3 regions of the Citrobacter sp. LJND-P06 genome follow, and region 3 is predicted to be linked to each of the others. Evidence: predicted binding sites of a transcription regulator. Region 3 holds the regulator's gene; each other region holds the start of a gene.
What was found. Region 3 encodes PurR, which represses purine synthesis genes. Its sites were predicted from a motif close to CANGCAAACGTTTGCNTG; they were not measured.
Positions count from the first base shown of each region.

Region 1: a site for PurR is predicted at 8,651-8,668, ahead of purE (5-(carboxyamino)imidazole ribonucleotide mutase). Genes of this name have one in related genera too.
Region 2: a site for PurR is predicted at 2,274-2,291, ahead of gcvT (glycine cleavage system aminomethyltransferase GcvT). Genes of this name have one in related genera too.

Region 1 covers NZ_CP187317.1:3,354,007-3,364,455, forward strand. The annotation lists gene ACO7SM_RS15980 (fimbrial biogenesis usher protein) at 1-1,535, opposite strand, end outside; gene fimC (type 1 fimbria chaperone FimC) at 1,550-2,242, opposite strand; gene fimI (type 1 fimbrial protein subunit FimI) at 2,287-2,820, opposite strand; gene fimA (type 1 fimbrial major subunit FimA) at 2,896-3,447, opposite strand; gene folD (bifunctional methylenetetrahydrofolate dehydrogenase/methenyltetrahydrofolate cyclohydrolase FolD) at 4,020-4,886, shown strand; gene ybcJ (ribosome-associated protein YbcJ) at 4,888-5,100, shown strand; gene ACO7SM_RS16010 (metal-dependent hydrolase) at 5,230-5,751, shown strand; gene cysS (cysteine--tRNA ligase) at 5,842-7,227, opposite strand; gene ppiB (peptidylprolyl isomerase B) at 7,401-7,895, shown strand; gene lpxH (UDP-2,3-diacylglucosamine diphosphatase) at 7,898-8,620, shown strand; gene purE (5-(carboxyamino)imidazole ribonucleotide mutase) at 8,739-9,248, shown strand; gene purK (5-(carboxyamino)imidazole ribonucleotide synthase) at 9,245-10,312, shown strand; gene mnmH (tRNA 2-selenouridine(34) synthase MnmH) at 10,411-10,449, shown strand, end outside.
Region 2 covers NZ_CP187317.1:759,300-769,748, reverse strand. The annotation lists gene gcvP (aminomethyl-transferring glycine dehydrogenase) at 1-496, opposite strand, end outside; gene gcvH (glycine cleavage system protein GcvH) at 675-1,064, opposite strand; gene gcvT (glycine cleavage system aminomethyltransferase GcvT) at 1,090-2,184, opposite strand; gene ubiI (FAD-dependent 2-octaprenylphenol hydroxylase) at 2,637-3,839, opposite strand; gene ubiH (2-octaprenyl-6-methoxyphenyl hydroxylase) at 3,972-5,150, opposite strand; gene pepP (Xaa-Pro aminopeptidase) at 5,147-6,472, opposite strand; gene ACO7SM_RS03690 (YecA/YgfB family protein) at 6,497-7,075, opposite strand; gene zapA (cell division protein ZapA) at 7,242-7,571, shown strand; RNA gene ssrS (6S RNA) at 7,613-7,796, shown strand; gene ACO7SM_RS03675 (5-formyltetrahydrofolate cyclo-ligase) at 7,817-8,431, shown strand; gene serA (phosphoglycerate dehydrogenase) at 8,866-10,098, opposite strand; gene rpiA (ribose-5-phosphate isomerase RpiA) at 10,366-10,449, opposite strand, start outside.
Region 3 covers NZ_CP187317.1:2,493,807-2,504,255, reverse strand. The annotation lists gene ompC (porin OmpC) at 132-1,271, opposite strand; gene mdtK (MdtK family multidrug efflux MATE transporter) at 1,705-3,078, opposite strand; gene ACO7SM_RS11970 (riboflavin synthase subunit alpha) at 3,297-3,938, shown strand; gene cfa (cyclopropane fatty acyl phospholipid synthase) at 3,979-5,127, opposite strand; gene punC (purine nucleoside transporter PunC) at 5,419-6,624, opposite strand; gene punR (DNA-binding transcriptional activator PunR) at 6,738-7,670, shown strand; gene purR (HTH-type transcriptional repressor PurR) at 7,667-8,692, opposite strand; gene cydH (cytochrome bd-I accessory subunit CydH) at 8,989-9,078, shown strand; gene ACO7SM_RS11940 (MFS transporter) at 9,244-10,410, shown strand.

The DNA.
Region 1 (10,449 bases), 860 kb from region 3:
TTCAGATTGTGATAGCTCTGCACCTCCGGCTCTTCATGATGATTGCCTTCGCTGTCATCATCGTACTCGTAGCCTTCCATGTTGCGGTACGCCACATCATCAAGGGTGTAAAACCCTTTCGTGGAATAGCGATACCCCAAAAGCTGGAAGTTAGTGCCGAACTTATTGATCGATTTGGCGTACAGAAAACGCAGCGACTGCCCTTCGTGCGTGCTGTCATCCGCCAGTTGGCTGTGCGCATGGGTGACGTCGAGAGAGACGGCCCCCCAGTCACCCAGGTTTCGTCCGGTACCCATCACGACCGCGGTATAACGCGACGCCAGTTGCGTCCCGCCATAGGCGGTGAAGCCTTGTGGCAACCCGGCAATAACGGTTCCCTGAAAAAAGAACGGCGAAGATTGCTGGCTATTGCCGCTACGAAAATCCCCAGCCACCAGATCATATTTGACTCGCCCTTCACGCTGCAGAAGCGGCACGGTGGAATACGGCACGGTATAGCGTTGCTGGCTGCCGTCTTTCTCTTCTACCGTCACCTCAAGGTCGCCGCTTGAAGAGGTCGGGTTAAGATCGGTAATGGCAAATGCGCCGGGTGAAACGTAACTCTGATAGATAACGTACCCATTCTGGCGAATCGTCAGTTTCGCGGGCGTACGGGCGATCCCTCTGACGGTCGGGGCATAACCTTGCATGCTATCAGGATACATATTGTCGGAAGAGTAGAGCCGCCCCCCACGAAACCCCATGCTGTCGAACACGTCGTTTCCTGTATTGCTGTCGCCCATCACCAGTTCCCCCTTCAGGGGAATAATGGCGCGTTGCAGCCAGGTGCCTATGTTATTCCAGCTCTGTGAGTGGTATCCGTCACCTTTGTTGTAATTCCATGCGCCGTTATTGCGCAACCGCCAGGGGCCATAATTAAGGCCGCTTGTCAGGCTTAAAAAATAGCTGTCGCTGTCGCTTCCGCGGCTGCCGGTAAAGCTATAGTTGATTAACGCCGCGGGAATACCTTCATCCCACTCTTCCGGCGGAATGTACCCACGTGCGCTATTGAGCAGTGATACCTGCGGCAGACTCACGTTGAGCCGCAGGGAGGCAAAATCGAAGGCGATTTCCGTGCCCGGTATCACCTCCGGTAAATTGATGCACTCGTTGTCCTTTTCCTGACTCAACGCAGGAAATGCGGCGGTGTTAACTCCCAGACGCTTAACCCACTCCAGGTTAAAGCAGGGCATTAACCCTCCTGACTTTTCACCGGTCTTCGCCGCGGTCGTTTCAAAGCGAATATCCTGGATGGCGATAAATTCATCGTTGCGCCGGATATCGACACGGTAAACGCCAGGAGGCTGGTGATTGCCTTTCTCAAAGCGTGACAAATCTGCCACGGATGCCGCATCTGATGATAAAAAAGCCGGGTTAAAGTAACTTTCCCCCTGACTTACAGCGGGATAGAGTGCAGCCAGCGTCGATAGCGCCACCCCCGTCAGATGTGGCGTAAACCCCGGAATCAGGCCAGGAAAATACGTTGTCTTTTTCATCATTTTCTCACGGTTTAGTGCAGGCTAACCGTCTTGGCTGCGGTGACTGCGCCATAATCATTGACCGTCTGGAAGGTCAGGCTTCCCTGCGCGCCGCCCGGCAACTGGATCTGGCTGTCGCTTTTCGGCGCCACCATAACGTTATCCACTTTTTGGCTTCCCACTTTCAGGTTGACCAGCGTGAGGTAATAAGCGGAGGGGTTGGTGATTTTCATGTTGTTGCCGACACGGGAGAATTTCAGCAGGCCTGGCGCTTCATCTGAAACCTGTGGCAGATTGCCCGGGCGGACAAACAGCTTAATGCGCGACAAAATCGCCAGTTGCAGAACGTTCTTCCCTTCGAGATTGTTTTTATCGACTGACGGTATCGCTTTCACATTCATCCAGAACAGCGATTCGCGGTCAGTCGGCAGCGGTTGTCCGGCATAAATGATACGCAGCGTGTTTTCGCTTTTAGATTCGCTGACAAAAAGGGGCGGCGTGACGATAAACGCGTTTTCTTTGACACCCGCGTTGTTCTCAATCCAGGAATTGACCAGATAACGTTCTTTGCTATCGCTATTGATAATTGCTAATGAGGTTTGTTTCGCCTCTGCCGGATAAATAACACGCGTCGCACCTAATGCGATGCCTCCCGCAGCCTGTGAGCTAAACGAAGAAATTAAGGCAAGAAATAGAATAAGGCCTGATTTAATAAATGTAAGCATGGCAATAATTACCTTTTGCGTTTTATTAGCGTCACGGAAACAAATCAGGGGTAAACCAGCGTAAACCACACATCTGAATGAATACTTCCCGGCGTTATATTTTCCGCGATTGCCCGATAACGAGCAGTGAAATGGAAAGTCATCTCTTGCGTTAAAATAGGGGCGTAATGGAGCGGCAATGTATTCGGTATAATTTGCCGTTGTTCCTCATCAAATAATGCAAGACCGACACCTTCTCCAGAACCGGCCTCGCCGCTGGCAAGGAATACCTGTGGATCTTCTGCAGGTGTGACACCTGAAAACGCAATGCCGACGTGGTCGTAAACATCCGAACTGCATGACGTTAAGCGTAACGAGAAAGGCACACTGACGGGGGCGAAACTGCCGGGGCCCGCAAACATATTCGTGCGGTATTGCCCCATTTGCACCCGCAAATCCTCACTTTCCGAAGCGACTGTGCAGGCACCGTTCACCAGTTTTCCACGCAAATGGACACTCCCGTGATCCAGTGTTTCCGCGTGCGCATTGACAGACATTGCGCAGAGCACTCCCGCCAACGCAACGCCTTTCCTTATCATCACCCACATCCCTTATCATCCCCGATATTGCCTCATCCGTTGAGGCACTTATCATCCTTGTTCAAACCTGAATGCTTATTCGTACTTCATGATGAAGGTAGCATCAGCATTAGCCTGACCCGGCGTTGTGGTTGCTGAGGTGGCTTTATAGCGAGCGGAGAAATTGAGGGTGTTCGTGCCGTCTATCAGTGCCTGAGCCGTTGAGAACGTCGCGCCATCTGGCTTCAACGGAGTCGATTTGTTGTCCAGAATTTCGATACCCACACCGCCTGCCGTTGTGCTGTTATCGGAAGAAACAACCGCCAGCAGAGCATCGTTAGTCAGGTCGCTTTGACCGGAAAACGCAACAGAAGCAGTCGCCGCTATTTTGGGGTCACAGTCATTCAGGACAATGGTGAATGGGATCAGTGCTGTGGTGTCACCCACTGCGCTAAAGGTAGCCGTACGGTACTGGCCCAGTGTCACTGTCTGATCCGACGAATCGGTGCTAACAGCACATCCGGCATTGGTCAGCTCACCGACAAAGTGAACGGTGCCGCCGTTAACGCTTACCGGAGCAGCAATAGCGGAACCCGCAACAAGCATCAGGCCAGCAATAACTGAAGAGGTCATTAATTTAAGTTTCATGAGTTTCCCTTGTATTTACACATTTCGGTTCCGGCTTCCTGCTGGATCCGGTTGAATCAATATCGACATAAAATGTCAGGCAAATTATCTCTACATCCTGTAAAGATATATTCATAAAGATATTAGTTAATCTTGCATTTAACTCTGTTGAGTAGTAGATTCACTAATTAATCTTTATAAACATGACAATTCGTCACAGCGCCAAATTAAACTTTTCAACAAATGAAAAATACCCACAAACTCTTTTATTGACCCGCGCCATTTCCTATTGAGACATAGGAAATTTCCTGGGAATTTTTATATAGAAAAGGGTTCTGATGCAGATAACACTCTGGTTTTTGGGGAATTCATTCTCAAAATGCCAGGGTGATGAATTGTTTCGACCAGGTTAATTTTGATTAATCCAGGTACATAAATGTGACGCTCTTTGCCATGAAACTGAGCCACAACCCGAAGGCCGAACAGCCGCGATCGCATCTAAAGATGCAAACGAAAACTGACAGCGCGCCCCGCTTCTGACAAAATAGTCACATCCCCTTTGACTTAACGTAACAGATGGAATCCTCTCTCTGATGGTAGCAAAGATTATTGACGGTAAAACGATTGCGCAGCAGGTGCGCTCTGAGGTTGCTCAAAAAGTTCAGGCACGTTTAGCGGCCGGACTTCGCGCCCCAGGACTGGCTGTTGTGCTGGTAGGTAGCAACCCGGCTTCGCAAATTTATGTCGCAAGCAAGCGCAAAGCCTGTGAAGAGGTGGGGTTCGTCTCCCGCTCATATGACCTGCCTGAAACTACCAGCGAGGCGGAACTGCTTGAGCTTATCGATACGCTTAATGCAGACAACACCATCGACGGTATTCTGGTGCAACTGCCGTTACCGGCGGGCATCGACAACGTTAAAGTGCTTGAGCGCATTGCGCCCGACAAAGACGTGGATGGCTTTCATCCGTACAACGTAGGTCGTTTGTGCCAGCGCGCACCGCGTCTGCGTCCGTGTACCCCGCGCGGTATTGTTACCCTGCTTGAGCGTTACAATATCGATACCTACGGGCTAAATGCCGTAGTCATTGGCGCATCCAACATCGTCGGTCGCCCGATGAGCATGGAACTGCTGCTGGCAGGCTGCACCACCACCGTCACTCACCGCTTTACCAAAAACCTGCGTCATCACGTCGAAAATGCCGATCTGCTGATTGTGGCCGTCGGTAAACCCGGATTTATTCCCGGTGAGTGGATTAAAGAAGGCGCCATCGTGATTGATGTCGGCATTAACCGTCTGGAAAATGGTAAAGTTGTCGGCGACGTCGTCTTTGACGACGCGGCGGCACGTGCGTCATACATCACGCCAGTGCCCGGCGGCGTCGGTCCGATGACCGTCGCAACCCTTATCGAAAACACGCTGCAGGCGTGTGTTGAATATCACGATCCACAAGGTAATTAATATGGCGAATTTTTCTTTAGGCAAGCACCCGCACGTAGAGCTGTGCGATTTGCTCAAACTGGAAGGCTGGTGTGAAAGCGGCGCCCAGGCGAAAATTGCCATTGCTGAAGGTTTAGTCAAGGTCGATGGCGCGGTAGAAACCCGTAAACGCTGCAAAATCGTCGCGGGACACACCGTGAGCTATGAAGGGCACAGCATTAACGTCGTCGCGTAATCTCTGGTGCCGGATGACGGTTAACCCCTTATCCGGCCAGTTTCCCCTATTTCAGATAATTAACTTCATCGTCCCTTCACAGTAAACCGTAAACTGTTAGCATGTTGTTTTTCATACGAAGCGAACCTCATGCCAACCATTGTTACCCACGCTGCCGTTCCTCTTTGTCTTGGAGTCGGCCTCGGCCTCAAGGTTATTCCCCCTCGCCTGCTGTTTGCCGGGATCGTGCTGTCGATGCTGCCCGATGCTGACGTACTGGCGTTTAAGTTTGGGATTGCCTATGGCAACGTATTTGGCCATCGTGGTTTTACCCACTCGCTGCTATTTGCCTTTGTCGTGCCCTTTTTATGCGTTCTGATCGGGCGACGATGGTTTAGAGCGGGACTGGTTCGCTGCTGGCTGTTCCTGACGGTGTCACTGCTGTCGCACAGTTTGCTGGATTCAATCACCACCGGTGGAAAAGGTGTTGGCTGGCTGTGGCCCTGGTCTGACGAACGCTTCTTCGCCCCCTGGCAGGTGATCAAAGTCGCGCCGTTTGCGCTCTCACGCTATGCCACGCCGTACGGGCATCAGGTGATGTTGTCTGAGTTGATGTGGGTGTGGTTACCGGGTGTGGTGGTGATGGGAATGTTGTGGTGGCGTAGACGTTAAAAAGCCGGGTGACGGCTTCGTCTTACCCGGCCTACAAGCGGATCATACTTTGTCGGCCGGACACGCATCAGCGCATCCGGCACCAGACCATTATTTACGACGCCAGGTGGTGCCTTGCGGGCCATCTTCCAGCACGATCCCCATCTCGTTCAGACGGTCACGCGCCGCATCTGCCGCCGCCCAGTCTTTCGCTTTACGGGCATCGAGACGCTGTTGAATCAACGCTTCAATCTCAGCAACTTCGCCATCGTCTGCCTGCGCGCCGCTTTGCAGGAACGCTTCGGGATCTTGTTCCAGCAGACCCAGCACGCCAGAAAGCTTACGCAGATGCGAGGCCATCGCGTTCGCCGCCGCCATATCTTCACCCTTCAGGCGATTCACTTCACGCGCCATATCAAACAATACCGAGTAGGCTTCCGGCGTGTTGAAATCGTCGTTCATCGCCTCAACAAAGCGCGCTTCAAACGCGTCGCCACCCGCAGGAGCAACGGATTTGTCCGTACCGCGCAGCGCAGTGTAAAGACGTTCCAGCGCCGAGCGTGCCTGTTTCAGGTTCTCTTCGCTGTAGTTCAACTGGCTACGATAGTGGCCGGACATCAGGAAGTAGCGAATGGTTTCGGCGTCGTAGTATTTCAACACGTCGCGCACGGTGAAGAAATTGCCCAGAGATTTAGACATTTTCTCGCGGTCAATCATCACCATGCCGGAGTGCATCCAGTAGTTCACGTACTCGCCATCATGCGCGCAAGTCGACTGAGCGATTTCGTTTTCATGATGCGGGAACATCAGGTCAGAACCACCGCCGTGAATATCAAAATGGTTGCCCAACTGTTTGCAGTTCATCGCCGAACATTCAATGTGCCAGCCCGGACGCCCTGCGCCCCACGGCGACGGCCAGCTCGGCTCGCCCTCTTTCGACATCTTCCACAACACGAAGTCCATCGGGTTGCGTTTCACGTCAACGACATCCACACGCGCCCCTGCCTGGAGCTGGTCGAGATCCTGACGTGACAGCAGGCCATAGTTCGGGTCTGTTGGAACATCAAACATCACGTCGCCGTTGTCAGCCACATAGGCATGACCTTTGGCAATCAACTGTTCAGTAATTTCAATGATTTCGTGGATATGGTGCGTTGCACGCGGCTCGAGATCCGGGCGCAAAATGTTTAACGCATCAAAATCGTTGTGCATCTCGGCAATCATGCGATCGACCAGTGCCACAAAGTTTTCGCCGTTTTCGTTGGCACGCTTAATGATTTTGTCATCGATATCGGTAATGTTACGCACGTATTTCAGTTTGTAGCCGAGGTAACGCAGGTAGCGCGCCACCACATCGAAGGCAACAAATGTACGTCCGTGACCAATATGACAGAGATCGTAAACGGTAATACCACACACGTACATGCCGATTTCCCCGGCATGAATAGGCTTAAATTCCTCTTTCTGGCGCGTCAGTGTATTAAAGATTTTTAACATCGAAGATTCCGTATAGACGTGTGTGGATAATAAAGTCTGTATAATACCCATAATTCAGACTGGAATCAGCACACATTGCAAGATGATCCCGTCTTACGGTTATGCTATAACACCCCACTATCTGTGACCCAGCGTTGGGTCGAAGCACCACTATATCGAAACAGGATGCAAAAATGGTTACTTTCCACACTAATCACGGCGATATCGTAATCAAAACCTTTGATGACAAAGCACCTGAAACAGTTAAAAACTTCCTGGACTACTGCCGCGAAGGTTTTTACAACAACACCATTTTCCACCGTGTCATTAATGGTTTTATGATTCAGGGCGGCGGTTTTGAACCGGGCATGAAGCAAAAAGACACCAAAGACGCTATCAAAAACGAAGCCAACAACGGTCTGAAAAACACCCGTGGTACGCTGGCAATGGCGCGTACTCAGGCTCCGCACTCCGCAACTGCCCAGTTCTTTATCAACGTAGTCGACAACGACTTCCTGAACTTCTCTGCTGAAAGCATGCAGGGCTGGGGCTACTGCGTATTCGCTGAAGTTGTTGAAGGCATGGACGTTGTAGACAAAATCAAAGCGGTGTCCACCGGTCGCAGCGGCATGCATCAGGACGTACCAAAAGAAGACGTCATCGTCGAAAACGTGACCGTCAGCGAGTAATCGTGGCGACACTGTTTATTGCAGATCTTCACCTCTGCACAGAAGAACCGGCGATCACCGCCGGTTTTCTGCGTTTTTTAGCCGGTGAAGCGCGTCAGGCAGACGCACTGTACATTTTGGGCGATCTTTTCGAAGCCTGGATAGGCGACGACGATCCCAATCCCCTGCACCACGAGATAGCTGCAGCCATTAACGCGGTGGTCGATTCCGGCGTGCCCTGTTTTTTTATTCACGGCAACCGCGACTTTCTGCTCGGAAAACGTTTTGCCCGTGAAAGCGGCATGACCCTGCTGGCGCAGGAAAAAGTACCTGACCTGTACGGCAGACGCGTGTTGATCATGCATGGCGATACCTTGTGTACCGACGATGCCGGTTATCAGGCGTTTCGCGCCAAAGTGCATAAACCCTGGCTGCAAACGCTGTTTCTTGCCCTGCCGTTGTTTATTCGTAGCCGTATTGCCGCCAAAATGCGGGCTGGCAGCAAATCCGCCAACCGCAGTAAATCGCTGGAAATCATGGATGTTAATCAGCAGGCCGTGGTAGCCGAGATGGAAAAACATCAGGTTCAGTGGTTGATTCACGGTCATACCCATCGCCCGGCGGTGCATGAACTCACGGTCAACGGAAAACCCGCGTTTCGTGTCGTTTTAGGCGCCTGGCACCACGAAGGCTCAATGGTAAAAGTCACGCCGGAAAACGTCGAACTGATCGCCTTCCCGTTTTAAATTCTCACAGCTATTCGCCGTAACTTTAACCGCGCAACCGTTTTCCTTGCCGGATTATCATGCTATTCTCTGTGGCCTCAAAAGCAGTGTGTCCCGCACCACAGGAGTTTTCAGACGCATGTCTTCCCGCAATAATCCGGCGCGTGTCGCCATCGTGATGGGGTCCAAAAGCGACTGGGCTACCATGCAGTTTGCCGCCGAAATCTTTGAAATCCTGAACGTTCCACACCACGTTGAAGTTGTTTCCGCTCACCGCACCCCCGACAAATTATTCAGCTTCGCCGAAAGCGCCGAAGAGAACGGTTTTCAGGTGATTATTGCCGGTGCTGGCGGTGCCGCACATTTGCCGGGCATGATTGCGGCGAAGACGCTGGTGCCCGTACTGGGCGTTCCGGTACAGAGCGCGGCACTGAGCGGCGTTGACAGCCTCTACTCTATTGTTCAGATGCCACGCGGTATTCCGGTCGGCACGCTGGCGATTGGCAAAGCGGGCGCGGCGAACGCAGCACTGCTGGCAGCACAAATTCTGGCGATCCATGACAGCGCGTTGCATCAGCGCCTGAATGACTGGCGTAAAGCACAAACGGATGAGGTGCTGGAGAATCCAGATCCGCGGGGTGCGGCATGAAGCAGGTCTGCGTGCTCGGCAACGGTCAGTTAGGGCGGATGCTGCGCCAGGCCGGTGAACCGTTAGGGATAGCCGTCTGGCCAGTGGGACTGGACGCCGAACCTGCCGCCGTTCCTTTTCAGCAAAGCGTGATTACCGCAGAAATTGAGCGCTGGCCAGAAACCGCGTTGACCCGCGAACTGGCGCGCCACCCGGCCTTCGTCAACCGCGATGTGTTCCCAATTATCGCTGACCGCCTCACGCAAAAGCAGCTTTTTGACAAACTCTCCCTTGCCACCGCACCGTGGCAATTGCTGGCCGCCAGCGACGAATGGCCGCACATTTTCGACACGCTTGGCGAACTGGCGATTGTTAAACGCCGCGTCGGAGGTTATGACGGTCGCGGACAGTGGCGCTTACGCCATGATGAAACCGACCAACTCCCGAATGACTGCTACGGCGAGTGCATTGTCGAGCAGGGGATCAACTTCTCCGGGGAAGTGTCATTAGTTGGCGCACGCGGGCACGACGGCAGCACCGTATTTTATCCGCTGACCCACAACCTGCATCAGGACGGAATTCTGCGTACCAGCGTGGCGTTCCCGCAGGCTAACACCCGATTGCAGGAACAGGCGGAAGCCATGCTTTCTGCCATCATGCAGGAGTTGGGTTACGTTGGCGTGATGGCGATGGAGTGTTTTATCACCTCAGAAGGGCTGTTGATCAACGAACTGGCCCCACGCGTGCATAACAGCGGGCACTGGACGCAAAACGGCGCCAGCATCAGTCAGTTCGAACTGCACCTGCGCGCCATTACGGGACTACCATTACCGACGCCGGTGGTGAACAGCCCATCGGTGATGGTGAATTTGATTGGCACGCCTCTGAATTATGACTGGCTGAAACTGCCGTTAGTGCATCTGCACTGGTACGACAAAGAAGTTCGCCCGGGACGTAAGGTGGGACACCTGAATCTGACCGACAGCGACACCGCACGCCTTAACGCCACGCTGGAAGCACTGGCGCCATTACTGCCGCCAGACTACGCCAGCGGCATCATTTGGGCGCAAAGTAAGCTGATATAACCCAGAAAAATGCCGGGAAATAGAACTTCTCCTTTCCCGGCCCCTCCCTCAGCGCGTAAAATCCTGCCCATTGCTGTTTTGTTTTATCAGGATCTCCCATGAACGATGGAACGGATTATCGCGCGATCCTCACCGCC
Region 2 (10,449 bases), 1.7 Mb from region 3:
TACTCACGCGTTTCGCCATGGCCATCGCTTCGGCCGCCGCAGTCGCTTCGTCGAGCAGAGACGCAGAAGCCATATCCAGGCCAGTCAGATCCAGCGTCACCTGCTGGAAGTTGAGCAGCGATTCCAGACGCCCCTGGGAGACTTCCGGCTGGTATGGCGTATACGCGGTGTACCAACCCGGATTCTCTAACATATTGCGCAGGATAACCGGCGGCAATTGCACGGCGGTGTAGCCCATGCCGATGTAAGACGTGAAGCGCTTATTGCGGCTGGCGATCGCTTTGAGTTCTGCCAGCGCAGCATATTCGGTCGCAGCTTCACCCACCTGCGGCGGGGTCGCAAGCTGAATATCTTTCGGCACAATCTGGCCGATCAGCGCGTTTAACGACTCGGCGCCAACGGCATTCAGCATTTCTTGCTGTTGCGCAGCGTCCGGTCCGATGTGGCGTTCAATGAAAGCGCCGCTGTTTTCAAGCTGGCTTAACGTCTGTGTCATGGGCGATGGTTCCTGAAACGTGCAGTGAATCGTAGGTGTCTCTACTTACCTGAATACGCAAAATAATTCGCGTTGCAGGAAGGCGGCAAGTCAGTGAATCCCCAGGAACGTACATAAGTACGTGACTGGGGTGAACGAGCGCAGCCAACGCGCCTGCAGCGCGAAGTATGAAGCGTATTTATTCGTCTTCTAACAGGGCTTCGTATGCAGTGGCATCCAGCAGCGCGTCGATTTCGCTCGCGTCGTTGGCTTTGATTTTGAAAATCCAGCCGCCCGCATACGGTTCGCTGTTGATAAGCTCCGGAGAGTCGCTGAGCGCGTCGTTAACGGCCACGATCTCGCCTCCTACCGGCGCATAAATATCAGAGGCCGCTTTGACGGACTCTGCGACCGCGCAATCATCGCCTGCGCTAACGGTGCTGCCGACGTCTGGCAGATCGACAAACACCATGTCGCCCAACAGTTCCTGAGCGTGCTCGGTAATGCCCACGGTGTAAGTACCGTCCGCTTCTTTACGCAGCCATTCGTGTTCTTTGCTGTATTTCAGTTCTGCAGGTACGTTGCTCATCAATCAATCTCCAAAAAAGGATGAATCACGCGACGGCTTTGCCGTTACGCACAAAAACAGGTTTCGTTACTTTTACCGGCATCTCGCGGTTACGGATCTGCACAATCGCCGTTTCACCAATGCCCGCTGGCACTCGCGCCAGCGCAATGCTGTAACCCAGCGTCGGAGAGAAAGTGCCGCTGGTGATAATGCCTTCCTGCGTGTTGCCCTGCGCATCGATAAAGCGAACCGGCAACTCATTACGCAACACGCCTTTTTCCGTCATGATAAGACCGACCAACTGCTCGTGCCCTTTTTCACGCTGCGTTTCCAGCGCTTCGCGACCGATAAAATCACGGTCGGTCGGTTCCCAGGCAATAGTCCAGCCCATGTTGGCGGCTAATGGAGAAATGCTTTCGTCCATCTCCTGGCTGTACAGGTTCATGCCTGCTTCCAGACGCAACGTATCACGCGCGCCCAGACCACACGGCTTCACGCCTGCTTCCACCAGCGCACGCCAGAAATCTGCCGCCTTTTCATTTGGCATGGCGATTTCATAGCCCGCTTCACCGGTATAACCGGTTGTCGCAATGAAGAGATCGCCCGCCTGGACGCCAAAGAACGGTTTCATCCCGTCGACTGCGCGACGCTGTTCTTCAGTAAACAACGCGGCTGCTTTCGCCTGCCCGTTTGGCCCCTGTACGGCAATCAACGACAGATCGTCACGGACGGTAATGTCGATGGCATAAGGTTCGGCGTGTTGGGAAATCCAGGAGAGGTCTTTTTCGCGGGTGGCGGAGTTAACAACGAGGCGGAAGAAATCTTCAGTGAAGTAGTAGACGATAAGGTCATCTATCACGCCGCCCGAGGCATTAAGCATACCGGAGTAGAGGGCTTTCCCGGTTTTCGTTAGCTTTGCCACGTCATTTGCCAGCAGATAACGCAAAAACTCCCGGGTGCGGCTGCCTCGCAGATCGACAATCGTCATATGCGAAACATCAAACATACCGGCATCGGTGCGCACAGCATGATGCTCATCGAGCTGGGAACCGTAATGCAGCGGCATCATCCAGCCATGGAAATCGACCATTCGTGCGCCACATAACGTGTGTTGTTCGTACAAAGGAGTCTGTTGAGCCATCTTTTCCTCGTTGAATAAGCAGGGCTTACAACCATTTCGTGATGAAATTTACGCCACGAAACCCGTCATCGAAGCCACGTTATGGCCTCAACGCAAACGTTCTCTTTTCCATTGAACTTACCACCGAAACTGGCGCTTAACCATAAGGTAAAATTAACTATCACATTAGCTTATGCCAAAAAACGGCAAAGCAGACCACAGAACAAAAAACCAAAAATATAATTAACAGACCTATAACATGCAAACCACAAGCGCAATCCATCGAGATTATCGATATTAAATTCTAAAAAAATGTCAAAAATCGAGACGAGAGAAAATCATGATATAAAAAAATCTAATGCGAAAAACGGCGTGGAATTAGATTATTTCAAATGAGAGGAGTCCCCCGGCGCGAAGGCCGGGAGAAGAAAGTGTGACGGGTCTCAAACTCTTAGAAGCGGGGGCGAAATTTCTTAACGAAGCCACTCAGGCAAATCATTCAGTCCCATCGCCTGACGGATAAGTTGCGGTTTTACACCAGGGAGGGTATCGGCCAGTTTCAGACCAATGTCGCGCAGCAATTTCTTCGCCGGATTCTCCCCAGCAAACAGCTCGCGAAAACCTTGCATACCTGCCAGCATCATGGCGGCACTGTGCTTACGGCTACGCTCATAACGACGCAAATACAGATATTGACCAATATCTTTGCCCTGGCGCTGCAAGCGCTTCAGTTCGTCGATAAGTTCCGCAGCATCCATAAAGCCGAGGTTAACTCCCTGCCCCGCCAGCGGATGGATGGTGTGGGCGGCATCACCGACCAGTGCCAGACGATGGGCGGCAAACTGGCGCGCATAGCGCCCCGTCAGCGGGAAGACCTGACGTTCGCTTTCCACGCGACACAACCCGAGACGGTTATCAAACGCAATATTCAATGCCCGGTTGAATTCCTCTTCGCTCGCATGTTGCATCCGCTCAGCCTCTTGCGGCGAAAGCGACCAGACAATAGAGCAAAGATGCGGATCGACGAGGGGCAGAAATGCGAGAATACCTTCGCCATGAAACGCCTGGCGAGCAACGGCATCATGCGCCTCTTCGGTACGAATAGTCGCGACCAGCGCATGGTGGCGATAGTCCCAGAAGGTCAGCGGAATATCTGCTTTACTGCGCAGCCAGGAGTTTGCGCCGTCTGCCCCAACCACCAGGCGAGCAGTTAACATCGAGCCATCTTTCAGGGTCAGAAACGTTTCATTTTCCCCCCAGGCCACCTGCTGCAGTTCTGCGGGAGCCATCAGCGTAACATCCGAGGATTGCTGCGCTTTTTGCCACAGAGCGTAGTGGATCACCGTATTTTCAACGATATGCCCAAGATGGCTGTAGCCCATGCTTTTATCATCGAACGCAATGCGTCCAAAGCTGTCTTTGTCCCAGACTTCCATGCCGTGATAGCAACTGGCCCGACGGGCAACGATATCTGACCACACGCCGAGACGCGTGAGCAATTTTTCACTGGCAGCATTAATGGCCGACACGCGAAGCGCCGGTGGAGCATCATTTTCCAGTGGCTGAGGGACATGCTGTTCCAGCACGGCGACACGTAAGCCGCTACCCTGTAAGCCGCAGGCGACGGCCAGACCCACCATGCCGCCACCCACAATAGCTACATCAACACTTTGCACTGTTTGTTCCTCGAAAATGGGACTCTCAAAAACCGTAGGCCGGATAAGGCGAAGCCGCCATCCGGCATTGTTAGTTGCCCGATGGCGCTACGCTTATCAGGCCTGCCAGGTTCTGCGGCCTACAGGTCATATTTAACGCGCTACCCAACCCAGGGTCCGCTCCGCCAGCACATCGCGTGCCGGTGTCAATAATTCCATTGCCATCAACCCGATATTGCGTCCGACAACCAGCGGCGCCCAGTGGTTGGCAAACAGATAAACCAGACTGTTCGTCACGCCAATTGTTGTTTCACGGTCTGCCTGTCGACGTTGTTGATAACGCGACAGCACGCGATATTCGCCGATGTCTTCGCCAGCTTGCCCTGCCTGGGTCAGCGTTTCGGCAAGACTCATCACATCGCGCAATCCAAGATTAAAACCTTGTCCGGCGATAGGGTGCAGTGTCTGCGCGGCATTTCCCACCAGCACCGTACGATGGGTGACGGCTTTGACCGCCGTCGTCAGCGAAAGCGGATAGGCGCTGCGTTTCCCCGCCTGGGTAATACGTCCCAGTCGCCAGCCAAATGCGTTCTGCAATTCATGGCAAAACTGTTCATCGGACCAGGCCATCACCTCTTCACGTCGCTCCAGCGGATGACACCACACCAGTGAGCAGCGCCCGGCAGACATTGGCAACATCGCCAGTGGGCCATGCCGGGTAAAGCGCTCAAATGCACGACCTTCATGAGGCACAGAGACAGCCACGTTGGCGATGACCGCTAATTGTTCGTATGGCGTTTGCTGCCAGTCCACGCCGCAGGCCGTTGCCAGCGCAGAACGCGTGCCATCAGCCGCAACCAAAACGTCGCCGGTAATCACATTACCGTTTTCCAGCGTGACATTGACCTGCTCCTGCGTGCGCGAAACCGTCGCAACGCGAGCGGGGCAATGCAGCGTCACGCCCGGTGCTTTGCGCAACAGTCCGAACAAACGCTGACCGACATCGTGCAACTCAACGACCTGTCCTAACGCCGCAATACGATAATCTTGCGCATCCAGGGTCACAAACCCGGCATGCCCGCGATCGCTAACGTGAACGGTATTGATGGCCGTTGCGCAATCGGCAATCGCCTGCCAGATACCCATCCGTGCCAGTTGCTGACAAGTCCCTGCCGCCAGAGCTATCGCCCGGGAGTCGAAACCGGGGTGATCCTGTGCTTCAGGCGCCGTCGCTTCAATCAGATGCACCGGCAGTTTGCCATGACTCAATTGAGATATTGCCAGCGCCAGCGTCGCGCCGGCCATCCCGCCGCCTACGATAATCACGCTCATTGTTGACGCGCCGCAGCCATTAAGGCTTCGATGTCGTCCGCGTTTTTCACTACGCTGGCGGTCAGGTTTTCGTTACCGGTTTGTGTGATGACGATGTCATCTTCAATTCGGATACCAATACCGCGATACGCTTCCGGTACGTCGGCATCCGGCGCGATGTAAAGACCAGGTTCAACGGTCAGAACCATACCTGGCTCAAGCAGACGGGAGCGATCCTTACCATAGGTGCCGACATCATGCACATCCAGCCCCAGCCAGTGACTCAGGCCATGCATAAAGAAAGGACGATGGGCGTTATCGGCGATCAGTTGATCGATTTCGCCCTTCAGGATACCCAGTTTCACCAGGCCAGTTACCATAATGCGCACCACCTCGCCGGTCACGTCCTGAATGGAGGTGCCCGGGCGATACAGACGTAAACTGGTTTCCAGCGACGCCAGCACAATGTCGTAAATCTCGCGCTGAGCGGGCGTGAATTTGCCGTTGACCGGGAAGGTTCGCGTGATGTCTCCGGCATACCCTTTGTATTCACATCCGGCGTCAATCAACACCAGCGAGCCATCGCGCATTTCGCTTTCATTTTCGGTGTAATGCAGGATGCAGCCATTTGCGCCGCTGCCAACGATGGTGTTATAGGAAGGATAACGTGCGCCGTGACGGGTAAATTCGTGATGAATCTCCCCTTCCAGTTGATACTCAAACATGCCCGGACGGCATTTCTCCATCGCCCGCGTATGCGCCAGTGCGCTTACCTCTCCGGCACGCCGCATGACGGCGATTTCTTCTGCGGATTTAAACAGGCGCATCTCATGCACCATCGGGCGCCAGTCGGTGAGCGTCGCGGGCGCTTTCAGATTCTGACGCGCCCCTTTGCGCAGTTTATCCAGCGCGGTAAAGACAATTTCATCCGCCCAGGCATACTCGCCTTGCGCGTGATACACCACATCCAGGCCATTAAGCAGTTGGAAGAGTTGCTGGTTAATCTCGCTGAACGCCAGTGCGCGATCCACGCCCAGCTTTTCTGGCGCGGCATCCTGCCCAAGACGACGACCAAACCAGATCTCCGCAGTCAGGTCGCGAACCCGGTTAAACAAAACGCTGTGGTTATGAGTGTCATCGCTTTTAATCAGCACCAGCACAGCTTCCGGTTCATTAAAACCGGTGAAATACCAGAAGTCGCTACTTTGGCGATACGGATATTCACTGTCCGCGCTACGCGTCGCTTCTGGCGCGGCGAAAATCAGCGCCGCACTGCCTGACGGCATTTGCGCCAGCAATGCCTGGCGACGACGCAGGTATTCTTGCAGGGATAGTTCGCTCATAACACTCTCCTTGGCGTTTTGTTCTTAGTGCAGGGTCGGTTTGCGCACTTCCGGCGCGGTTGGCTGCTGACGCGTGAAGGTGTCGTGGCACAGCAGCGCCGCAACACGCACATATTCGATGATCTCTTCGAGCGACATCTCCAGCTGTTCCTGATCTTCGTCTTCGTCATAGCCCAACTGCGCAATGTTGCGCAGGTCGTCAATCGCTTCGCCGGTTTCACCCGTCACTTTGTCGAGCTTAGGCTGTGTGACGCCAAGGCCGAGTAAAAAGTGGTTGACCCAACCCGCCAGCGCATCGGCGCGATCGAACACGCTGACATCGTCTCCTTCAGGCAGAAAAAGCTGAAAAAGAAAGCCGTCATCTTCCAGCGCATCGCTGGTTGCAGCATGCATTTTGCGCAATGCTTGCGCCAGTTCATGACCAAAGGCCAGACCTTCGTTTGTCAGGTCATGAAGCAGCGGCTGCCAGGAGCTGTCGTTGTTGCCACCGCAAATCATTCCGCTGATCAAACCGTGCATTTCAGCAGGGGTCAATCCAGCCCCTTGTTGGGTCAAAAACTGGTTCATTTCGGTGTAACCAGGCATTTCGTTCTGTATAGACATAAGCATTCGTCATCAAAGGGAGGATATTCATGATATGCTACCACTTTGGACCCTGGTGAACCAGAAAAGGGCTTGTATCTTCATACCAGGGTAGCTATAGTGTCGCCCCTTCGCGAACCCTGGGTTCACAGACGAAGGCAGCGCAGTCAATCAGCAGGAAGGTGGCATGTCTGCACAACCCGTCGATATCCAAATATTTGGCCGTTCACTGCGAGTGAATTGCCCGCCTGAACAAAAGGATGCGTTGAATCAGGCAGCGGACGATCTTAATCAGCGGTTGCAAGATCTAAAAGTTCGCACTAGAGTCACAAATACTGAGCAGTTGGTTTTCATCGCTGCATTGAACATCAGCTATGAATTAGCTCAGGAAAAAGCGAAGACGCGTGACTACGCGGCGAGCATGGAACAACGTATTCGGATGCTGCAACAGACCATCGAACAAGCGTTGCTTGATCAGGGTCGCATAACCGAAAAAACGGGCCAAAACTTTGAATAACACTTTTCGGTTTACTATGGTAGAGTGACCGTGAAGACAAAATTTCTCTGAGATGTTTGCAAGCGGGCCAGTCCCCTGAGCCGATATTTCATACCACAAGAATGTGGCGCTCCACGGTTGGTGAGCATGCTCGGTTCGTCCGAGAAGCCTTAAAACTGTGACGACGCATTCACCTTGAACCAAGGGTTCAAGGGTTACAGCCTGCGGCGGCATCTCGGAGATTCCCCTTCTACCTACCAACAGCTATGACACAACTTCCCGAACTCCCTTTATCCCGACAAGAAATCCGCCAGCTAATACGTCAACGTAGACGAGCACTGACTCCTCAGCAGCAAACCCATTTCGGCCAGCTCGCGGCGAACAGAATGCTTGCTTACCCGCCGGTAGTCATGGCGCACACTGTCGCGTTATTTCTCTCGTTCGATGGCGAGCTCGACACGCAACCGCTGATCGAACAACTCTGGCGGGCAGGCAAACGTGTTTATCTCCCTGTCCTGCATCCGTTTAGCCCCGGTAATTTACTGTTTCTGCACTATCATCCCCAAAGCGAACTGGTCACCAATCGCCTGAAGATTCAGGAGCCAAAACTGGATGTGTGCGACGTATTGCCGCTGGCGCAACTGGATGTGCTGGTAACGCCGTTAGTGGCGTTTGACGAAGAAGGGCAGCGTCTGGGTATGGGCGGTGGATTTTATGACCGGACATTGCAGAACTGGCGGCAACACAAGATCCAACCGGTAGGCTACGCCCATGACTGTCAGTTAGTCGAAAAACTGCCGGTTGAAGAGTGGGATATTCCCTTACCGGCGGTAGTGACACCGTCGAAAGTGTGGGAATGGCCGGCGCCTTCTTCCCATTGACACCGCTTTTTTTTTGACCTAAATTTCTCGGTAAAGGGTGAGGGAGGCGAACCTCCCTCCTGCTTCCTCTCTGTTAATATGCTGGCCAGGCGATGATTAACAGGATTAGCAGCATGATGACGTATCTCATCATCGTCCCTTTCCTTTTTTAAGCCCCTGCTTCGGTAGGGGCTTTTCCGTTTCAGCCCTATGCTGAAGCCTCTATCGTAAATTCCTTTTTCTGATGCTCAACGCGCCACGATGCCTTTAATTGCCGATTGCGGCAACGCTCGTAAACAGGATGTATACGTTGCAAGAGGACTCAACTGCGACAGGAAACGACTCAGGGATGTTCATCCGAACCGGGCGACGTCTGTGCCTGGCCGGGACTACGAAGTGGATGAGTACACGAAATAAGACCCGGTAGCGTCGCGCCACCGGGCAGGACAGGTAAATTAGTACAGCAAACGCGCGCGAATGGTGCCCGGGAGCGCCTTCATCGCCAGCAGTGCTTTCTCCGCCACATCTTCATCGGCTTCAATATCAATGACCACATAACCCACTTGTGCAGAGGTTTGCAGATATTGCGCCGCAATGTTGACGCCCTGCTCAGCAAAAATCTGGTTAAGCGCCGTTAATACGCCTGGACGGTTTTCGTGGATGTGCATCAAACGGCGGCCGCCGTGCAGCGGCAGTGACACTTCCGGGAAGTTAACCGCAGAAAGCGTGGAGCCGTTGTCAGAATATTTCGTCAGTTTACCGGCAACTTCAAGACCGATATTTTCCTGCGCTTCCTGAGTTGAGCCACCAATGTGCGGGGTCAGGATCACGTTGTCGAACTCACACAGCGGCGAGGTGAAAGGATCGCTGTTGGTTGCCGGCTCCGTCGGGAAGACGTCGATCGCGGCACCCGCCAAATGTTTGGTTGCCAGCGCATCGCACAGTGCCGGAATATCCACAACTGTTCCACGCGCGGCGTTGATCAGCAGTGCACCCGGCTTCATCAACGCAATCTCTTTCGCGCCCATCATGTTTTTGGTCGAGGCGTTTTCCGGTACGTGCAGGCTCACGACATCGCTCATGTTCAGCAAATCGGAGAGGTGCTGTACCTGAGTCGCATTACCCAGCGGTAATTTGTTTTCAATGTCATAGAAGTAGACATGCATCCCCAGCGATTCCGCCAGAATACCCAACTGAGTACCGATATGACCGTAGCCAATGATGCCCAGTTTTTTGCCACGCGCTTCAAAAGAGCCCGATGCCAGTTTATTCCAGACGCCACGATGCGCTTTGGCATTTGCCTCCGGCACGCCGCGAAGCAGAAGCAGCAGCTCACCAATCACCAATTCTGCGACAGAACGGGTATTTGAGAATGGCGCGTTAAACACGGGGATCCCGCGTTTTGACGCCGCGCTCAAATCAACCTGGTTAGTGCCGATGCAGAAACAGCCAATCGCCACCAGTTTCTCTGCCGATTCAATCACATCCTCTGTCAGATGAGTACGGGATCGCAGGCCAATGAAGTGGGCATCACGGATCGATTCTTTCAGTTGCTCGGCATCCAGAGCGCCTTTATGGAATTCGATGTTGGTATAACCTGCTGCGCGAAGGTTTTCCAGTGCACGTTGGTGCACGCCTTCAACCAGCAGAAATTTAATTTTGTCTTTCTCCAGCGATACCTTTGCCATTTCCCCGATCCTGTCTTTTTATCAATCTGATGTTGTGTGTGTGGATTTGCATCCGCCTTCAACATATCAAAAAAAACTATCGCGGCAATATGAACGTTTGCGTCACCATTCTGGGGACACCGGATTCGGCAGGAAATAACAGAGGAAAATGCTGGGAAGTCGCGGGAGTTTAGCGAGATCGGTAGGGCAAGTTTCTAAACGTGATACATGTCACCAAATTTGCCCTACCGAAAATTTTTTAACAGGGGAAGCGGTTCCCCTGTCAGATTATTTCACGATAGTTTTCACACCGTCAGCGGTGCCAATCAGCGCAACGTCCGCGCCACGGTTGGCGAACAGACCGACTGTCAC
Region 3 (10,449 bases):
GAGTGGCAGTGATTTATGGGTAGGTGGTGAATATTAAGGCAACAACGGGGAAGGGTATTTGACCATCGCCAGCAGAATATAAGAAAAAAGCCCACCCATTACCGGGTGGGCGACTTGATACGGGGTAAATATTAGAACTGGTAAACCAGGCCTAAAGCAACGACGTCATCAGTTGCGATATCGTTACGGGAATAGAAGCTGTCGTCTTCATCCAGCAGGTTGATTTTGTAATCAACATAGGTGGACATGTTTTTGTTGAAGTAGTAAGTCGCACCGATATCAGCATATTTCACCAGATCTTTATCGTTGTCCGTACCGACCAGGTCTTTACCTTTAGACATCAGGAAAGAAACGGCCGGACGTAAACCGAAGTCGAACTGATATTGTGCAGTCACTTCAAAGTTCTGCGTTTTGTTGGCGATAGTATCAGAACGGCCACCATACGGCGTCATATTGCGGGTTTCAGAATACATGGTGGCCAGATAGATGTTGTTAGCATCATATTTCAGGCCAGTCGTCCATGCATCCGCTTTGTCGCCACCTGCGGTTGAATGGTTAACCTGCTCATTAGTACGATCGGAAGAGGTATATGCCGCACCGAAGCTGACGCCCATCCCCAGATCATACGTAGAGGAGATACCGAACCCGTCGCCGTTGGAATTTTTCACATTACGGTCGCCGCCATTGGCGGTACCTTCCTGGGTCGTACCGTCGAAGTAGACTTCGTCTGTGACCTGGTTTTCGTTAGCGCCCTGGTACTGCAGGGCAAAGCTCAGACCATCAACTAACCCGAAGAAGTTGTTATTACGGTAAGTTGCCACGCCATTCGCACGACCGGTCATGAAGTTGTCAGCTTTGGTATAGGAGTCACCGCCGAACTCTGGCAGCATATCGGTCCAGCCTTCAACGTCGTAGAGAACGCCGTAGTTACGACCGTAGTCGAATGAACCGTAATCACCGAATTTTAAACCGGCAAACGCCAGACGGGTGAAGCTGTTGCCATGGTCGCTTTCGGTGCTGTTGGCGTTTACCTGATACTCCCACTGACCGAAACCCGTCAGTTGGTCAGTGATCTGCGTTTCACCTTTGAAACCTAAACGCATATAAGTCTGGTCACCATCAGAGTTGGTGTCATCAGAGAAGTAATGCAAACCATCGACTTTGCCATAGAGATCTAACTTGTTACCGTCTTTGTTATAAACTTCAGCAGCGTGAACTGCACCAGCCGCCATCAGGGCTGGAATGACGATAGCCAATACTTTTCTTTTCATTTTATCCCTCAAATACAGAATTTATTTTTAGAAGATGGAACTAATTGCGATTCCTTGAATCAGGGACATCCTAAGCTGAATCTTAATAGTTCAGCAATTCCTAACTATTTATTAGTTGTTATTAGTTAATACAGCCGTAACTAACGGAAACACTCATTCATGGTGTGAATGAAATAATATTTCACATCAGTTTTGTGTATTTGTTTTAAATACCTAAATCGTTATAATTAGCGAGCCGTAGACCTGTGCGGCTCTTTTTATCGATAGTTTTGTGACTCAAATATGAGTTTTTAATTTATTTATTAAATCTATGATGAGAGGAATGAATATGTACCTGCGTGATATTCTACCTACGCAGTAGTACATTTATTCATCTATTGGATGCCGAACACACAATGTGTGTTCGGTTTTTTTTTAGGTGGGCATTGTGTATTTATCGCGCAGCGCGATGCAAAATAACCGTAGACGGTTGGCGTTGCAGGTATCGCATACGCAGCATCATAAGAATGGCTGCAGAGGTCAGACCGATAATAAAGCCTATCCAGAAGCCCGCCGGCCCCATACGGTCAACGACCAGGTCGGTTAACGCCAGGATATACCCGCTGGGCAACCCCAACACCCAATACGCGGTGAAGGTGATAAAAAAGATGGATCGCGTGTCTTTATAGCCACGTAAAATACCGCTGCCAATGACCTGAATGGAGTCGGAGATCTGATAAATCGCTGCCAGCAGCATTAACTGTGCCGCCAGCGCAACGACTGCCGGATTATCGTTATAGAGCAGGGCGATATGCTCTCGCAGTGTGACCGTGAAAATTGCCGTCATCATCGCCATGCAGACACCGACACCCAAACCGGTTCTGGCTGCGGTCTGCGCATCCAGTGTTGATCCCTGACCCAGACGATACCCCACCCGAATCGTCACCGCCGCTGCCAACGACATTGGCAGTACAAACATCAACGAACTGAAGTTGAGTGCAATCTGGTGACCCGCCACATCGACGATACCCAGTGGCGATACTAACAACGCCACCACGGCAAAGAGGGTCACTTCGAAGAACAGGGCTAATGCTATCGGCAGACCTAACTGGACTAACCGTTTCACCACGGCGGTGTCGGGTTTACTGAATCCTGGTTCATTACGAATATCGCGCATCGAACGTGCGCGCCTGATGTAGGAAACCATCGCGATAAACATCACCCAATACACCGCGGCGGTCGCAACACCACAGCCAACACCGCCCAGTTCCGGCATGCCAAAATGGCCGTAAATGAAGATGTAGTTAACCGGAATATTGACCAGCAGTCCGAGGAATCCCATGACCATGCCGGGCTTGGTTTTGGCTAATCCTTCGCACTGGTTACGCGCCACCTGGAAAAACAGATATCCTGGCGCTCCCCACAGCAGGGCGCGCAGATAACCGACGGCTTTATCGGCCAACGCCGGATCAATATTATGCATGGAGCGGATGATATACCCGGCGTTCCACAGCACGACCATGATGAGGACGGAGACACTCCCCGCCAGCCAGAATCCCTGGCGCACCTGATGGGCGATACGATCACGGCGTCCGGAACCATTTAACTGCGCAATGACGGGGGTCATCGCCAGCAGCAGGCCATGGCCGAACAGAATGGCCGGTAACCAAATGGATGTGCCAATGGCGACAGCCGCCATGTCTGTGGCGCTGTATCCACCGGCCATCACGGTATCAACAAACCCCATTGCGGTTTGGGCGATTTGCGCGAGAATCACCGGTATTGCCAGAGCTAATAACTGACGCGCTTCACTGATATACTTTTGCACGTATACACCTTGTTTTTTGTTGTTATTTGAGAGACCAGAAAAGCCGCCTTGATTGGCAGCAAGAAGAAGATGCAGGGGAATTTGCAGTCTATTGTAGCGGGGAATGTGTAATTCTCCAGTGAAAAAACAGGTGTGAGCGGCACTTTGCTGGCAACCTGAATTTTCACCTGCTATTGTGCTGGGCAGAGATTTTCAAACTGATTTCAGGAGTTGCAGGTATGTTTACGGGTATTGTGCAGGGCACCGCCAGAGTGGTGTCGATTGATGAAAAACCGAATTTTCGCACTCATGTAGTGGAATTACCTGAACACATGCTGGATGCGCTGGAGACGGGCGCGTCGGTGGCGCATAACGGTTGTTGTCTGACCGTGACCGAAATCAAGGGTAATCAGATCAGTTTCGATTTGATGAAAGAGACCTTACGTATTACGAATTTAGGTGAGCTGAACGTCGGCGATCTGGTGAATGTTGAACGCGCCGCCAAATTCAGTGATGAGATTGGTGGGCATTTAATGTCGGGTCATATTATGACCACCGCCGAGATCTCAAAAATTCTGACCTCAGAAAATAACCGTCAGATTTGGTTCAAAATACAGGATCCGCAGTTGATGAAATATATTCTGTACAAAGGATATATCGGCATCGATGGCATCAGCCTGACCGTTGGAGAAGTCACCGCAACGCGTTTTTGTGTTCACCTTATTCCAGAAACGCTTGAACGCACTACGCTGGGCAAGAAAAAGCTGGGCGCTCGCGTGAATATCGAAATCGATCCGCAAACCCAGGCGGTTATCGATACGGTTGAGCGCGTATTAGCGGCCCGCGACAGTGCCGCGAATAAGCTGGCGAATGACGCCTAAAAGATAAAAGTGGCCCCCGCAGAATTCGGGGGCTGCTCTGTTAGCGGGGAACGCGCAGACCGTGTTCAACACCGCGTGAAAAAACGACCTGCCAGAGTTGAATATCGCGGGCGCGAAATGCACCAGCGCAGGCATTCAAATAATAACTGAACATCCGCTTAAAACGCTCGCTGTAATTCTCTGCGATGTCAGGCCAGGCTTTAATAAAGCGTGAATGCCACGACATCAGCGTTGTATCATAATCGGCGCCAAAATTGTGCCAGTCCTCCATCACAAAATGCGGCTCGCTGGCGTTAGCAATCTGACGTACGGAAGGTAAGCAACCGTTCGGGAAGATATATTTATTGATCCACGGGTCGACATTGTTGTCGGTCTTTTTAGAGCCGATGGTATGAAGCAGAAACAGGCCGTCAGATTTTAAATTACGGTCAACCACCTCAAAGTAGGTGTCGTAGTTTTTGGGGCCGACATGTTCAAACATACCTACCGAGACAATACGATCGAACTGATCCTGTAAGTCGCGATAATCTTGCAGCAGAATGGAGACATCGAGTCCTTCGCAGCGCTGCTGCGCCATTTTCTGCTGCTCTGCCGAAATGGTCACGCCAACCACGCTGACCGCGTAATTGGCCGCCATATATTGCGATAATCCGCCCCAGCCGCAGCCGATATCCAGCACACGCATACCCGGTTTAAGCTGCAATTTTTCACAAATCATTTTTAGCTTCGCCTGCTGGGCAGATTCCAGAGTATCGGCCTCTTTCCAGTAGGCGCAGGAATATTGCATGTACGGGTCAAGCATCCGGCTGAAAAGATCATTACCAAGATCGTAATGCTCTTTGCCGACTATCCAGGCGCGTTTTTTACTTTGCAGGTTGAACAGGCGTGCGCCTGCGATGCGAAGTGTATCTTTGAAATGGTGAGGAAGTTGATTTTCGAGGCCTGCGCGCAAAACTTTATTGAAGAAAATATCCAGTCGCTCGCACTCCCACCAGCCATCCATGTAACTTTCACCTAAACCCAGCGAACCTTCCTGCAATACGCGTTTGAAAAAATCGGGGTTTTTGACTTGAATATCCGCCGGGGCAGGGCCGTTGATAGCAACGCCTGCACGGCTCAGTAATTCGTTGGTGATACGGTACCAGTCATCATCCGGTACACTGACTTCTTCTATACACGATGAACTCATAGTTTCTCCATCACGGGTCGTGATCAGAACCTTAAAACAGCGTAGACGCTTTTTGGCTTTGTGAGAAATCTCACGGAAAAAGTCCGCGAGCCTATAATCCGACGTAGAACAGAGGAAGGGAGAACCCTTGCCGAAAAGACCATTCCCTGGTTAAACGGGAGCGCTCCGGCTCCCGTTAGAACGTAATATTTATCGTATTTTTGTAACAACCGAAAATGAGTATAGGCCTCTATTTTCGGTGAAACAACCCAAAAATGTTAGCGAGCTAATGAGTGGCTGTTATCGCTATTTTTAGTACGAATCGTTGTGTGCCATCTCAGAGTGCGTGGTGTGGTGCGTGGACTCACTCGCCTGCGACTGCATCCAATAGCCTAATCCTGCAAGCGCAACGGTTGATAACATGACGCTGGTGGTCGTCAGCAACGGCGTGCTGATTAACCACGAGACGACCAGACTGGCGAAGAAACAGAGACCCAACTGCAGTGTATTCTGCAATGCGGCGGCACGCCCGGTGGCTTGGGGGAATGGACGCAATGCCTGAGCCACAACAATAGGGTAAATTGCGCCGTTGGCGATAGCCATGACACAGAAGGGGATCAGAATTTCGGTCAACGATACAGCGTTAATAAAACTGGTCGCCCAGGTCGCAACGACGCTCAATGCGAAGATGGCCAGTAACCAGGGTAACAGTTGTTGACCCTGCCATTTTTGTAACGCTGCACGGCAACCGTACCCACCAATCAGGAAGGCGATGGTTTGCGGAACATAACTAAGACCAATCACTGCGGGGCTATAACCCATTTCGCTAAGGATGAACGGCGAACCGGTTAACCATGCAAAGAAGCTGGCGGAACAGGCCGCGTAAATCAGCACGTTCCCGCGATAGGCTTTTGAACGCAGCAGGGTGGTGAACGTCAATTTATCCTGGCTATCGTTACGTGCTTTAGCGGTGGGTTTTAAACGCAGGGCTGGCAACATCAGGATCAGCGTAATCACAAACAGCGTGGCGAAAATGGCCTGCCAGGAAAAATGCGCGAGGATCCAGCTCCCTAACAACGGCGCAAGTGCAGGCGACAACCCGACCAGGGGCATGATGGTGGCAAAAATACGGTTAACTTTTTGCGAAGGATAGTAATCGGTTACCAGCGCCTGCCAGACAACGGTGGCAGCACACACGCCAATAGCCTGAATAAAGCGCAGCACCAGTAAGCCTGTTGCACTTTCTACCCACAGCATACCCAGACTTCCGAAGGCGAAGATGGACAAACCGAGCAATAATATAGGCTTACGGCCATAACGATCGGACAGCGGCCCCCAGGCAAGCTGGGCGATGGCGAACCCGGCTAAGAACAGGCTCAGACTGGCGCTGACGGCAGAGGCCGGTGTTTGCAGATCGGCCTGAATGGCAGCAAAAGCAGGTAAGTACATGTCTGTTGCCAGAAAACCCAGTACGCTGAGACCCGCCAGCCAGACTAAAAACCCTTTTCCCGGTTGCATAATACATTCTCTTTTTTTATCAGTAAGACATGGCCGCAGAGTGTAGGGAGTGAAATTCCTGTTGTGAAACGCTAATATTTGTCTACTGAGTTCAAAATTTTTGTAGGCAGAATATGTGGTCAGAATATTCCCTTGAAGTTGTTGATGCTGTCGCGCGCAATGGCAGCTTCAGTTCCGCCGCCCAGGAGCTGCATCGCGTGCCTTCTGCAGTCAGCTACACCGTACGTCAACTGGAAGAGTGGCTGGCGGTGCCCTTGTTTGAACGACGCCATCGGGATGTGGAATTGACGCCCGCGGGTGCCTGGTTTTTAAAAGAAGGTCGCTCTGTTATCAAAAAAATGCAGATCACCCGCCAGCAGTGCCAACAAATTGCTAACGGCTGGCGAGGACAGCTCTCCATCGCGGTGGACAATATTGTGCGGGCAGATCGCACCCGGCAGATGATTGTCGATTTCTACCGTCATTTTGATGATGTTGAGCTGATTGTTTCTCAGGAAGTGTTCAACGGCGTCTGGGATGCGCTGTCCGACGGACGCGTGGAACTGGCGATTGGGGCGACGCAGGCTATCCCCGTCGGTGGGCGCTATACCTTTCGCGATATGGGAATGTTGAGCTGGAGCTGTGTGGTGGCACGTCATCATCCTCTGGCGACGATGCCCGGCCCTTTGAGTGATGATACGTTGCGCAACTGGCCGTCGCTGGTTCGTGAAGACACCTCACGGACACTGCCTAAACGTATTACCTGGCTGCTGGATAACCAAAAACGGGTGATCGTACCGGATTGGGAGTCGTCAGCGACCTGCCTTTCCGCCGGGTTATGTGTCGGTATGGTGCCTACGCATTTTGCAAAACCGTGGATCGACAGCGGCAAATGGGTCGCATTAACCCTGGAGAATCCATTCCCGGATGCGGCATGTTGCCTGACCTGGCAGCAAAATGACACCTCGCCCGCATTAGCCTGGCTGCTGGAGTATTTAGGTGACAGTGAAACGCTGAATAAAGAGTGGCTGCGAGAACCTGAAGAGGTTCCCGCAGGGGAGGCTTAACGACGATAGTCGCGGAACGGACCATCAGCAACCGAACGACGTTCGATCAGTCGCGGGTGGACTTCAATAGACTGCGACTCTTCACGCTTGTTGACGATTCGGTCTAACAACATATTAAAGGCCGTTTCGCCCAGTGAGTCTTTCGGCTGGTGAATCGTGGTCAGTGCGGGGGTGAAATAGCGCGCGTTGCGCACATTGTCATAACCGATCACCGAAATATCTTGCGGTACGCGCAAACCCATTTCGTCGGCAGCGCACAGCGCCCCCATTGCCATGATGTCACCACCGCAGAATACCGCTGTGGGGCGATGGGTCTGAGAGAGGATCTGCTGCATTGCACGATAACCAGACTCGGGTTCAAAATCGCCCTGAACTATCCAGTTTTCCGGCACTTTTATCAGCGCTTCGTCCATCGCCTTCATAAAGCCCGCCAGGCGGCCAGCACCCGTGTTACGTTCCATTGGGCCAGGAATGACGCCAATCTCACGATGACCGCGCTCGACCAGATAACGACCGGCCATATAACCGCCTTCGAACGCGTTATCAATGACCGTATCGGTAAAGTCAGCTTTCGCTTCGCCCCAATCCATAACCACCATAGGAATATGGCGATACTCTTCAAGCATGGAGAGCAGGGACTCCGGGTATTCCGAACACATGACCAGCAGACCATCCACACGCTTTTGCGCCATCATGGAAAGGTAGGCCCGTTGTTTTTCGAGATTATTCCAGGCATTGCCAAGAATCAGGGTGTAGCCTTTCTGGAAGCAGTTTTTCTCAACGGCTTCAATAATCTCAGCGAAATAAGCGGCTTCACTGCTAGTTGCCAGCAGGCCGATAGATTTGGTGTGATTCACCTTCAGGCTGCGGGCGACGGCACTCGGGGAGTAGTGCAATTCTTTGATAGCAGCCCAGACAGCATTGCGCGTCTCTTCTGCGACAAAACGCGTCTTGTTAATTACATGTGATACGGTTGTAGTGGAAACGTTTGCTCGCTTCGCTACATCTTTAATTGTTGCCATTACATTTCACTCCAGACCATATCCAAACTCCTGAAAATACTGTAGGTAAACGTTTGCCTCTACACACCCTTATCGCAACATCAGGGTTGCGGCACGCCGGGAAAACGACACGAAACGTCAGGAGGGGGTCAATGGCCGGTACACTAATCAAGTAAGCGTGGAATTTTGTCTGATCTTGACGAAAAGGGGAAGAGTTAAAAGTGGTTATCAATATAAATCCTGGGAGATTTTTACATCCAAGTGTGTAAAAATGCGCAATATCACTTTTTGTGTGGGAATAAAAAGGAGCAAATTTGATGAGCACCGATCTGAAGTTTTCATTAGTAACCACTATTATTGTTCTGGGCTTGATCGTCGCGGGTGGTCTGACCGCCGCACTGCACTGATTTACCGTGAGGGAGCGTGCTCTCCCTCATTTCGTTACCCCTTCATTGTTACTCAATCAGCAAAAGTCTTTTGCCATTCTGTTAACTTTATTATTTTTGTGATTGATGTCATGCTTTTGGCTCTTATCGGGTGTCGCTTCGCGGCACGGTCAGCGGAGTCGACGTATGAAAATCAATTACCCCTTACTGGCGCTTGCGATTGGCGCATTTGGTATTGGAACCACGGAATTCTCTCCAATGGGGCTGTTGCCCGTCATTGCGCATGGCGTGAATGTCTCTATTCCCGCCGCCGGGATGCTCATTAGCGCTTATGCGGTGGGCGTGATGGTGGGCGCGCCGTTGATGACCCTGCTGCTTTCACACCGGGCTCGTCGTAATGCGTTGATTTTTCTGATGGCCATTTTTACGCTGGGCAACGTCCTGTCGGCCATTGCGCCGGATTACACCACCTTGATGCTATCGCGCATTTTGACCAGCCTAAATCATGGCGCGTTTTTCGGATTGGGTTCGGTCGTGGCGGCCAGCGTGGTGCCGAAACATAAACAGGCCAGCGCCGTGGCGACGATGTTTATGGGGCTGACCATTGCAAACATCGGCGGCGTACCTGCCGCTACATGGCTTGGGGAAACCATTGGCTGGCGGATGTCCTTTTTAGCAACGGCCGGGCTGGGGGTGATTGCGATGCTCAGTTTATTCTTCTCTCTGCCGAAAGGGGGAGCAGGGGAACGCCCCGATGTGCGTAAAGAACTGGCGGTCTTATTACGTCCGCAGGTGCTTTCTGCGCTGCTCACCACTGTGCTGGGGGCGGGGGCAATGTTTACCCTCTACACCTATATTTCCCCCGTTCTGCAAAACATCGCCCATGCTACGCCGGCATTTGTCACCGCCATGTTAGTTCTGATCGGCGTCGGATTTTCGATCGGCAACTATTTAGGCGGCAAACTGGCCGATCGTTCCGTCAACGGTACGCTGAAAGGTTTCTTACTGCTGCTGATGGTTATCATGCTGGCGATTCCTTTCCTGGCGCGCAATGACCTGGGCGCTGCGTTCAGTATGGTCGTGTGGGGCGCGGCAACATTTGCCGTCGTACCGCCTTTGCAGATGCGCGTGATGCGTGTTGCCAGTGAGGCGCCGGGGTTGTCTTCATCGGTGAATATTGGGGCATTTAATCTTGGGAATGCGTTAGGCGCGGCGGCAGGTGGCGCGGTGATTTCCGGCGGTCTGGGATATAGCTTTGTTCCGGTGATGGGCGCCATTGTGGCAGGGCTGGCGTTATTGCTGGTCTTTGTTTCAGCGAGAAGGCAACCTGAAACGGCATATGTCGCCAACTAAACGACTGAGTTGAAAATAAAAACGCAGAAGGTTTCCCTT